DNA from 3 places in the Oceanobacillus sp. FSL K6-0127 genome. Region 1 is predicted to be linked to each of the others. Evidence: riboswitches for the same ligand, from Rfam matches in the RefSeq annotation. Region 1 holds a riboswitch; each other region holds the start of a gene.
What was found. A riboswitch is a leader RNA that binds a small molecule or an ion and turns the genes downstream of it on or off. The one in region 1 is predicted to bind preQ1.
Positions count from the first base shown of each region.

Region 2: it holds a riboswitch for preQ1, as region 1 does, so the genes downstream of both, queD (6-carboxytetrahydropterin synthase QueD) here and MHH64_RS04905 (QueT transporter family protein) in region 1, are expected to answer to the same signal.
Region 3: it holds a riboswitch for preQ1, as region 1 does, so the genes downstream of both, queF (preQ(1) synthase) here and MHH64_RS04905 (QueT transporter family protein) in region 1, are expected to answer to the same signal.

Region 1 covers NZ_CP150287.1:990,756-994,041, forward strand. Annotated here, with positions in the region: gene MHH64_RS04900 (DUF3891 family protein) at 1-698, opposite strand, end outside; gene MHH64_RS04905 (QueT transporter family protein) at 801-1,286, opposite strand; PreQ1 riboswitch class I at 1,295-1,339, opposite strand; gene MHH64_RS04910 (cupin domain-containing protein) at 1,500-2,033, shown strand; gene MHH64_RS04915 (hypothetical protein) at 2,155-2,445, opposite strand; gene MHH64_RS04920 (DUF3189 family protein) at 2,482-2,988, opposite strand.
Region 2 covers NZ_CP150287.1:1,907,901-1,911,186, reverse strand. Annotated here, with positions in the region: gene MHH64_RS09605 (dipeptidase) at 1-114, opposite strand, end outside; gene queE (7-carboxy-7-deazaguanine synthase QueE) at 326-1,051, opposite strand; gene queD (6-carboxytetrahydropterin synthase QueD) at 1,048-1,482, opposite strand; PreQ1 riboswitch class I at 1,571-1,617, opposite strand; gene MHH64_RS09590 (hypothetical protein) at 1,805-2,068, opposite strand; gene MHH64_RS09585 (HIT domain-containing protein) at 2,576-2,980, opposite strand; gene MHH64_RS09580 (hypothetical protein) at 3,121-3,286, opposite strand, start outside.
Region 3 covers NZ_CP150287.1:1,641,678-1,644,963, reverse strand. Annotated here, with positions in the region: gene MHH64_RS08245 (MarR family transcriptional regulator) at 1-324, opposite strand, end outside; gene MHH64_RS08240 (hypothetical protein) at 586-870, shown strand; gene queF (preQ(1) synthase) at 1,007-1,495, opposite strand; PreQ1 riboswitch class I at 1,595-1,641, opposite strand; gene MHH64_RS08230 (zinc ribbon domain-containing protein YjdM) at 1,941-2,282, opposite strand; gene MHH64_RS08225 (coenzyme F420-0:L-glutamate ligase) at 2,449-3,286, opposite strand, start outside.

The sequences.
Region 1 (3,286 bases):
GCTGAAAGATCGGCTTTTGGTATTGCTTTTTGTTTAATAACGACGTCAAACGGCTGTTCAAATGGGAAGTCATCTAATACGACTGTGTTCTCATTTTTCCAGTGTAACTGTAAGTGTTCGTCGCAAAATTCGTGCAATGCTTGATTCATGGGAATCCCATCTTTAAAAAAGGAATGTCCGGCATTCATTGCATTACCCGGTTCATTCAAACAAAGATACAAAGAAAGGTTATCACTAAACTGAATAAGCCCATAATGAAAATTAAACAAACGTTTGTTGAATTCGTTTAAAGTGGCAATAATTGATTGCTGCCGTGTGTTTTCTGCTGTAACAAATTCCTGGGCTTCTAGAGAAGTATGATTTAAAAGGAAGCGTTTATAGTGTTCACTGCATAGAAGTGCAGCGTATGAATCTACTTGTTGGACCACATCAATCCCATGCTTATAAAGAACGATTTTCGGTAAGATCGGAAAATCGAAAAAAGAGTAGGGTATTGCTTCTTTGTCGTTCAGAAATGGCTGTTTGTCAAACTCCTTCCAGCCACAGTCATGCTGATATGCTGCGAATTCAACCGAGCTTCGTAAACCGTCTCCTAAAAAGTAATCTTTCTTCCATTGTTTCACAATATCACCGGAAATAGCTGCATGGTGATCCTGCTGAATCAATATTAATTCTTGATTGCGTTCTCGAACAATCATGCTATCCATCCTTTCCGATTTTACGTAACCTAAGTATAAGCAAAATCTGTGGATGATGGAAATAAAATAACCTCCTCATTCGTGAACGAACGAGGAGGTTATTTACATTAGACGATTAAATTTTAATCGCTTATTCAGGGCATATATAATTGGGATACCGATAGCTAATACAACGAACTCACCGACGGCTGTTGTATACCAGGTCAACAGGAACGGAAATTGTAAAGCAAGCTTCAATTCAAATGCAATAATGAACATATTGAATGTAAAGACAATGGTATTCGCAGCAAGCAGCACCCATATATTTTTTATATATTTTGCTATTAGAATGATAATAGCTAATGAAATTGCAGAGTGTGCTACACCAAAGACTAAATCAAACCAACCTAAAGGTGAAAATAATAGGTTATATAAAAATACCCCTATTACAATTCCAAAGAAGTAGCGCTTATCAAATACAATAAGATGGTTAAATACTTCAGAAATGCGGAATTGGATATTTGTAAATCCGAATGGAACAATGAGTGCGGATACAGCAATATATAAAGCAGCTATTAACGCATTCACCACAAGAGTTCTTACTTTCATGTTAATCTCTCTCCTTAGTTTTTTATCGTGGGATGGTTTCGAACCACGTGAAACATATGCTATCATACCAGTGTTTATAAGCCTTTGTAAATACTAATGTATAAAAATTATTTATGGGAAATAATTAAATAACTTTAAAACGGATGTTTTTATTCATATAGGCACGTTACTTAAACATGCCTCATACAATAAATTTGGAATAGAATGAAGGGAATGAGTAAAGTGTACTATTTTTATCCGTATCCTCTGCCTTACTTTACGAACATACCGCATTATCCTTACGAAAGACCGTTTTATTATGGAAGTCTAATGAATGAACAATTACAAAAAAAAGAAGATTTCCGAGTGAAGGATTATGGACCACAACCGTTTGTTATAAATATTAATAAGGCTACACGAAATAATAATACGTATCGTACTGCTATATGGACAGGAGAGCACATGCAAGTTACATTAATGAGTATTCATGTTGGTGATGATATTGGTTTAGAAATACATCCAGATACCGATCAATTCCTGCGAATAGAGCAAGGACAGGGGATTGTAAGAATGGGGAAAAGCAGTAATAACTTGAATTTTGAAAGAAGAGTATACGACGATACAGCAATTATGGTGCCTGCTGGAACATGGCATAATGTAATCAATACAGGCAATATTCCATTAAAGCTTTATACAATATATGCCCCCCCACATCATCCACATGGCACTGTTGAGACAACTAAAGCGGAGGCAATGCTGGAAGAATAGCACGCTGTTATGCCGCAGTATATTTCGTATTATTTTATTTGCCACTAGATGTTGGTTGTTGTTTAGAACGGAGTTTATTTAGCGGGATGGATAGTTTCAATCTTTAAAGAACTGTTTACGCCTATGGGGACTTAGACTTTCTCTTTCTATATTTAAAAGCTAACCAAGTAGTTTTCAATGAAGAATAGGTACCTACTGCCGCAGCACCATAAAAAGCCCCCATAAATATACCAGCCCATAAATCTCCTCTATGACTAATAAAGATGGAAATAATAAACCCAATAATGCTTGCTATGGTAGGAAAGTATTGACGTGGAACAGGAAATACTTTAAAACATTGGGTTAATAACACGACAGCTGGTACAGCAATAACTCCGTCCCAGAAATTTGTGTGAATGGTTGGGTAGTCCATGAGAATCGATTCCTTTCATGTTAAATACTAGAATCATTAATTGAACGATTTATTTTCTAAAACAACAATTTTACTATTTCTAGAAATACTTGCTTTCTTGGTCTGTTCAACTAATCGATTAATCTGATTACAGCACTGTTTAGCACCTGCTATAAGTAATGGAACGCCGATAAAGTCAATGTGTAGACCTCTAGAGAAAAATCCTCCAATTGATATAGCTATAGGTACGGTCGGTGAAGTGTTGGATATTACTATTTTTTCATTAAAATTATATTTTTCCTGTAATAGCTCAATAAGATTTTGTATTGCTGGCACAACATATTTATTATCTTTTCTGCCTATGGTATAAACAGCATTTCCATCTTCATCTAATCCATGAAATATTAATTTTCCAAGATCGTGTTTTGTTAATTTGTTAAAATAATCTACACTCATAATCTCCTCTTTTGTAAGAACTTTGTCAGTCGGGATTTTTTTTAGATGATATGCTGCTGCAAGAGAAGTTGTATGTGTTCCGCCATAGTCATTGTATATAAATATCACGATAATCATCCTCCACTACTATTGTGACCAAGTTCGTCTTTTTTAGCAGATAAGAATGTAAACTTTCATATGCTGCATAAGTGCAACTAGGCATTCGTCTAAAGCCTTGTTTTACTTCAAAGCATAAGAGAATGCATCATACACTTTCATACACTTTCTAAGAATCCCATTAACGAATGCCAAGTTTTGTAATAAAAGAGTAGAGATGTAGGTTTTTAACAAATTTACATTAATTGCATAAAGTTAATAAAATGATTGATTATTATCACATGTCACCTCCTTTAATCTACTTAAAGGA
Region 2 (3,286 bases), 920 kb from region 1:
ATCTCCTTTGTATGCACTATCCGTACTCACACTCGGAATCGCCAGGAAATCACTCAATTTGGTTAGCAGACGTTCTCGGTTGTCCTTCAAATAGTATAATGCTTTTTCACTCATTAGACATTCCTCTCCTATCATATTGATATATAGTTTATTTTAGCATAACGGAAATGAAAAGGAATAGTTCGTCAAACTAATGGGTTTCGTTTTAGATATATATTAATAAATAAGGGTACAATTCTTTATTCAAGATTTGCACCCTTAAGTTCAAGATCACCTATTAAAGTTTCACATTCGCTATTGGAAATGGACTTTAAAGGGACTTATATCAAACACCACGTTTATTCCCCCATAAATAAGTGTGAAGCTGTGGCAATACCCGAACGTCGTTCAATTCTGAATTATTCATTACAAGGTCAACCAATCGTTCGTATTTTTCAAGTAAATATGGTAACAACTTATCCTGTTCTACTGTTTCCAAATCATCATTACCCACTTGCAGAAACAATTCTACATCAGGATACCTTTTGTGTATGTTGATGGCATATTGCAAATCTCCTTTCTCAAAGATGACCACCTTTAAACTGAAATTGCCTTGTTGCTTTTCCTCTAATGAACGGATGATAAAATCCAATGTTTCAAAATTTGTAGTCATTCCAGAGCTCGGTGGCTTAGGCGAAATCGTCAGATCATCTATCTTTGTAAACCATTTCTGCCATCTGCTACCTTGTGTTTCCAATGCAACCTTCACCTTATTTTCATGAAGTAAATCTACCAATGTATTCAATTGTGCCAATAATCCTGGATTCCCTCCAGAGATGGTAACATGCTGAAATCTTCCATCGCCCTTTTCAAATAAGGCATCCACTATTTTCTGCGGTTCCATCATTTGAATCGATTCCTTTTCTGAACCGTCCCAAGTGAATTTCGAATCACACCATGAGCAGGAATAATCACAGCCGGCCGTTCTGACAAACATCGTTTTTTGGCCAATGACCATTCCTTCACCTTGAATGGTTGGACCAAATATTTCAAGTACAGGTATTTTTCTCATAATGTTTTCTCCTTCGGTCGGTAAATACAATAGCTTGTGGGCGTTTCCCTTAAATATACCTGAACACAAGTTGGGTTATTCGACAGGGTGTTTAGGTATTCCTTAATGATTTCATATATAGTACGGGCAACCACTTCTGTTGTTGGAAAATATTCAGCGTCCTGGTCGGAGAATTTGGTATCTTCGTTCATCATACGATGATCAAATCGCTTATGAATTAAATCTTTTATTTTTTTAAAATCTACCAAAAAACCTGTGTGATCAAGCTCGTCTCCAGCAATGGTGACATTTGTAAAATAGGTATGCCCATGCATATTTTGGCATTTCCCAGCATCCTCATGTGGTACATAATGAGCTGCGGCAAATTGAAAATCTTTATTTAGTTCATATGCATAGGGATGTTCTGTAACTGGATAAATCTGTTGCATCATGAATCATCACTCCTTCGTTTATTTTGTATCTTTGGGAGCTTGTATCCATCCAAATAAAAAAAGGACAACACTAAGAAGATGCTGTCCATGCTCCTTAGTTTTTTATAGAGGGATGGAATTTCGAACCTCTCCTGCCAATACGCAGATTCTATTATTCACTTACCATCTTACTTTACCATATCTTTTGTTTAAGATTAAAGAATACATGTCAACATAGAAATGAATTCATTCATGGTATAGCAAAAAACGTTTCAAAGGAAAAGACGATAACCGATGATCGTCTTGTTTAACGTTTGCATCAGTTTACTATAATAATAGACAGCTAAAAATATAAGAAATATGTAAAAATAAGAAATAAAATTGAAGATACAATAATTCTAATCCAACTCAATTTTTTACTTATCCCTGCTCTTTTTTCTAAGTAATTTATATAACTAACTGTTAATATAAAACCAAAAAGTATAATTGCATATCCTAAATTATCATTTTCTTTAATCAAATACCTCATTGCAGCTATAGCAACGAGTATAATGCCGATTGTTCCCAAAGTCATATTGAAATAAAGAGCTTGTTTATTTTCCTTCAAAACTACCCTTCCCTCTAAAAAATTCCTCAGGTATATCCCTTTCAATTACTTAACAACCCCGCCCCGCAAACGATAAAAAGCCACTTCTCTAATTGAAGAGTAGCAACAGATCGTTCAATAAGAATTATTTATTTTTTCTCTAATGCCTTTACACCTCTGATTAGCCAATACAAAGCTATCCAAGGTAAAACAAATTTAGTAATCCATTCAATTAAAACAAATAAGAAGAAACTTTCAATGTTAAAAAACGGGAGAATTATGAAAAGTACTACTAAAATGGCACCACCAATGATGAAAATATTCATCGGATTATCACCTCTTCCATAGGTAAACTAATCTTTAATTTGGAAAAATAGTATCTTTTGAATAGGTAAACAGCCAAAATCTAACCTCTTTTCGAAAATAAATCTTTAACAAACCTATTACTATACTTCAATAAGACAGAGCCGGTGTCCTTTTACACTAAACCTACACCGTTAGTACCATTGCTACCATTTGCATCATAACCTAATAACTTTTCCTTAGATTTTCTTTACTTTTAACCATATGCCTTATTCCTTTACCTGCAAGTGGTTCGTCTTTAAATCTTGGTATAATGTGGAAATGGGCATGAAAAATATGCTGACCACCTACTTCACCACAGTTCCAACCAAGATTATATCCTTGAGGTTCGTGTTCTTTGTCTAAGTATTTTTTTACCTCTTGAAGAAGACTGTAAGTTGCTGCCCATTCATCCTGGGTTAAGTCAAATGCAGTTTCTCTATGATTTTTAGGAACAATGAGCCCTGCTCCTTCAAGTAGACCAGCTTTTATTTTTGATTGGTCTAATTGTAAAAAAAGACAATGTTCATTACTCAAAACAACTTTTTGTTTAGGTTCTGAATAGGGGTTACAAAAAACACACTTTTCCATGGTAATCTCCTCATTTTTTATTTCTCTTCTTAGTTACTTCTACATAACCCGATTCCAGCACATATTTATTCAGTTATAGCACCATCATTTGAAGAAGCATTAAATGGCATTAAATGAAACTTATTAAACAATCGTGCCATTTAATTGAAATATTCCATACTGCGGGTCAGTAAAAAATAAAAAGCAGCAGCTACTAATAATAAATTAACGATTGCTAACTTCTTCATACCTTCTTTTATACATATAACCAAGCCATATAAACTGCTAAACATCCAAAAAGCTATCAAAATTATCCAACCCAAATGG
Region 3 (3,286 bases), 650 kb from region 1:
AAATTTATTGACAACATCATAAGCTTTTTCATACATTTCCAAGCCTTTTTTTGTCAATTGCATCTTCCGCTCTCGCTTATCCTCACTTGGAAGTCGTTCAATTAATTGTTGTTCCTCCAGCCGTTTGACAGTACGAGATATCGTCGGCTTCTCAACATCCAAATAATTCGTTATCTCTACAAGAGTAGCCGATCCGCACTGCTTTAAATAATAAACAATGCTCCATTGGGAATAATATAAACCTACTTCAACTAGATGCTCATTCAATTTTTTCCTAAACGTTCTTGTAAATTGCATGTTTAATTGAAAAAATCGTTGGGACAATTCAAATCCCCCCTAAAAAGTTACCTAAGTAACTATATACCATTTTAACATAAAAGTCTAGGGCAGATGGGGATGTTCATTATTTTTTAATTGGATAATCGAAAAACAGATAATGATTGCTCTTCTCATTTCAATTATTTATCCCTAACGCCCACCTTTTTAACTGTCTTCCATACATAATACAAACTTTCTTTGGAAATATAACAACAATGGTTTAATCAAGTTTATGGTACTTTTAAACAAAAGAATGGAGGCTTTTTTATGGTTCAACATAACCCACACGACCAGATTCAACAAGCTACTCAACTTGTCCACCAGTCCATGGAATCGATCCAATCAGCAAAAGATCATGCAAGCGTAGACCATCAGCAATACGAACAAGCTACTGAGCAGCTGCAGCGGGCTGAAGATGTATTGCAGCAAGCACAGAACCAATACGGAGAGCAAGCCCTGCAGAACCCTCAATTTCAACAAACACAGGAATTGCTGCATAATTTAAGGCAGCAGCTTCAAAAGGTAGATCGTCAAGAAAATAGAAACTTTTAATGAAAACCCTTATCCTAAGATTAAGTTAAATAAACGCAAACAAATAAGGGATTCGTCATCACTCTTCGATTTGACGAATCCCCCATACTATCTTAACAAAACATTGAATATATTTAATTACAATCCTATCCTAATTTTAACGATTATCAACCTTTTCAGGATACATATCATGATTCAACATACGGTGTTCTGCCATTTGTTCATATTTTGTCCCAGGTTTACCGTAGTTACAATATGGATCAATGGAAATCCCGCCACGTGGTGTGAACTTACCCCATACTTCAATATATCGCGGATCCATTAGCTTGATTAAATCGTTCAATATAACATTTACACTATCCTCATGAAATCCGCCATGGTTGCGATAGCTGAATAAATACAGTTTGAGCGATTTACTCTCTACCATTTTTACATCAGGTATGTAACTAATATAAATCGTTGCAAAATCAGGTTGCCCTGTCATCGGACATAACGTCGTAAACTCTGGAAAATTTAATTTTACAAAATAATCCCGATCTTGATGGTTATTTTCAAATGCCTCCAGCACTTCTGGATTATATTCATATACATAGGATGTTCCTTGGTTTCCTAGTAAAGTCAATCCTGACAAATCTTGTTCCTTCATGTAATTCCCTCCACTTATTTGTTTTCAGATAAAAATCTACCTTGCAGACCTACCAAAAAAAGCCGTGTACCCCTAAGGCACACGACTTTAATCGCATCACTTTCCTTAGTTTTTTATAGAGGGTTAAAGCTAAGAACCTCTTTCGCATATTTACGAGTTTATTATATAGATGAATTATATATATGTCAATTTACACAAAACAGCATAAGAGGTAGTTTAAAGTAAAATTTTCCATTTACATAGACTTTTCTGTCAATAGGTGTTATAAAAGAAAAGCACCCTTATCTGTGCAACGACATCTATATCAACGATGCTAGCATCGATCATGAAAAACCTGGTAAAAGGACTTGGCTCAATGCTTGAATCTAGCAGTAAAAGCTAAGTCCTTTTATCTTCATATAGGCAATTTATTTTAAACATCATGCCTTTTTCAAAGCCTAAACATCTAAACTTTTTTAACAAATTCAGATTTCAGCTTCATTGCTCCAAAGCCATCGATTTTACAGTCAATATCATGATCGCCATCAACTAAGCGAATATTCTTCACTTTCGTCCCTACCTTTACAACAGATGAACTTCCCTTTATTTTCAAATCTTTAATTACAGTGATTGTATCCCCGTCTTTTAGGACATTTCCGTTTACATCTCGAATCACATGCTCATCTTCATTGTTTTCCTTACCTGATTCTATAGTCCATTCATGCACACACTCTGGACATATAAATAGATTTCCATCTTCATATGTATACTCCGAATTACACTTCGGACAGTTTGGTACTTCATTCATCACATGCTTCCTCCATCCATTATATATGCTCTTATCATGCCATATACGTCCTGCATTAACAACCTTCCCCGAATTGTATAATGAAAGTTCCGCGAATCTACTTTAAATGATGTTCAAACTAAAACAAGCAATGCCAGAAAATAACCAGCATTGCTTACTAAAATCCCTATTTCGTATAATTATCAAAATATCCTTGGATAAAGACAATCGGCGTACCTTTGTCGCCACTTCCTGAAGTCAAGTCAGCAAGAGAACCAATTAAGTCCGTAAGCTTTCTCGGAGTTGTCCCTTGTGCTTCCATTGCTCCAACAAGATCCTCATCTTTTTCATTAATAAATTTTGAGATTGCTTGCTGCAGTTCCTCGCCTTTCAAATCGGAAAAATTATTATCTGCAAGATATTTTAATTTTACTTCATTCGGTGTTCCCTCAAGTCCAGCTGTAAAAGCAGGAGATACTACTGGATCTGCGAGTTCCCAAATTTTACCTACAGGATCTTTAAATGCTCCGTCTCCATAAATCATTACTTCCACATTTTTTCCTGTTTTCTCTTGCAGCATACTTTGAATTCGGTCCACTGTCGGCTGGCAATTACGCGGGAAAAGCTTTACCTTATCTTCTGTTGATTTGTTTGAACCCAACAGTCCATATTCCTCATTATATCCACTGCCATCAATTGACTCTGCCAGGATATTATCAAGGCTATAAACCTTCTCCCCACCATTTGCTTCCAAAATTCTTTTCGTTCTGAATCTCGTATGAATATCACAAGCAAGCACACTCTTTGTATAATCTAGTATTGACTTCGGATTGTTCGAAAAGATAACCTCACATTCAACCCCAAATTCCTCAATAAGTGATTTATAATACTCAATATAATCTACACCAGTAAATGTATGCTTCAAATATCCAAAGTAATCACGGAATTGTTTTTCTGTTAAAACATCTGTCCAAGGATTAACTCCTTTTTCATCAAGCATATCAATACTCACTAAGTGATTCCCA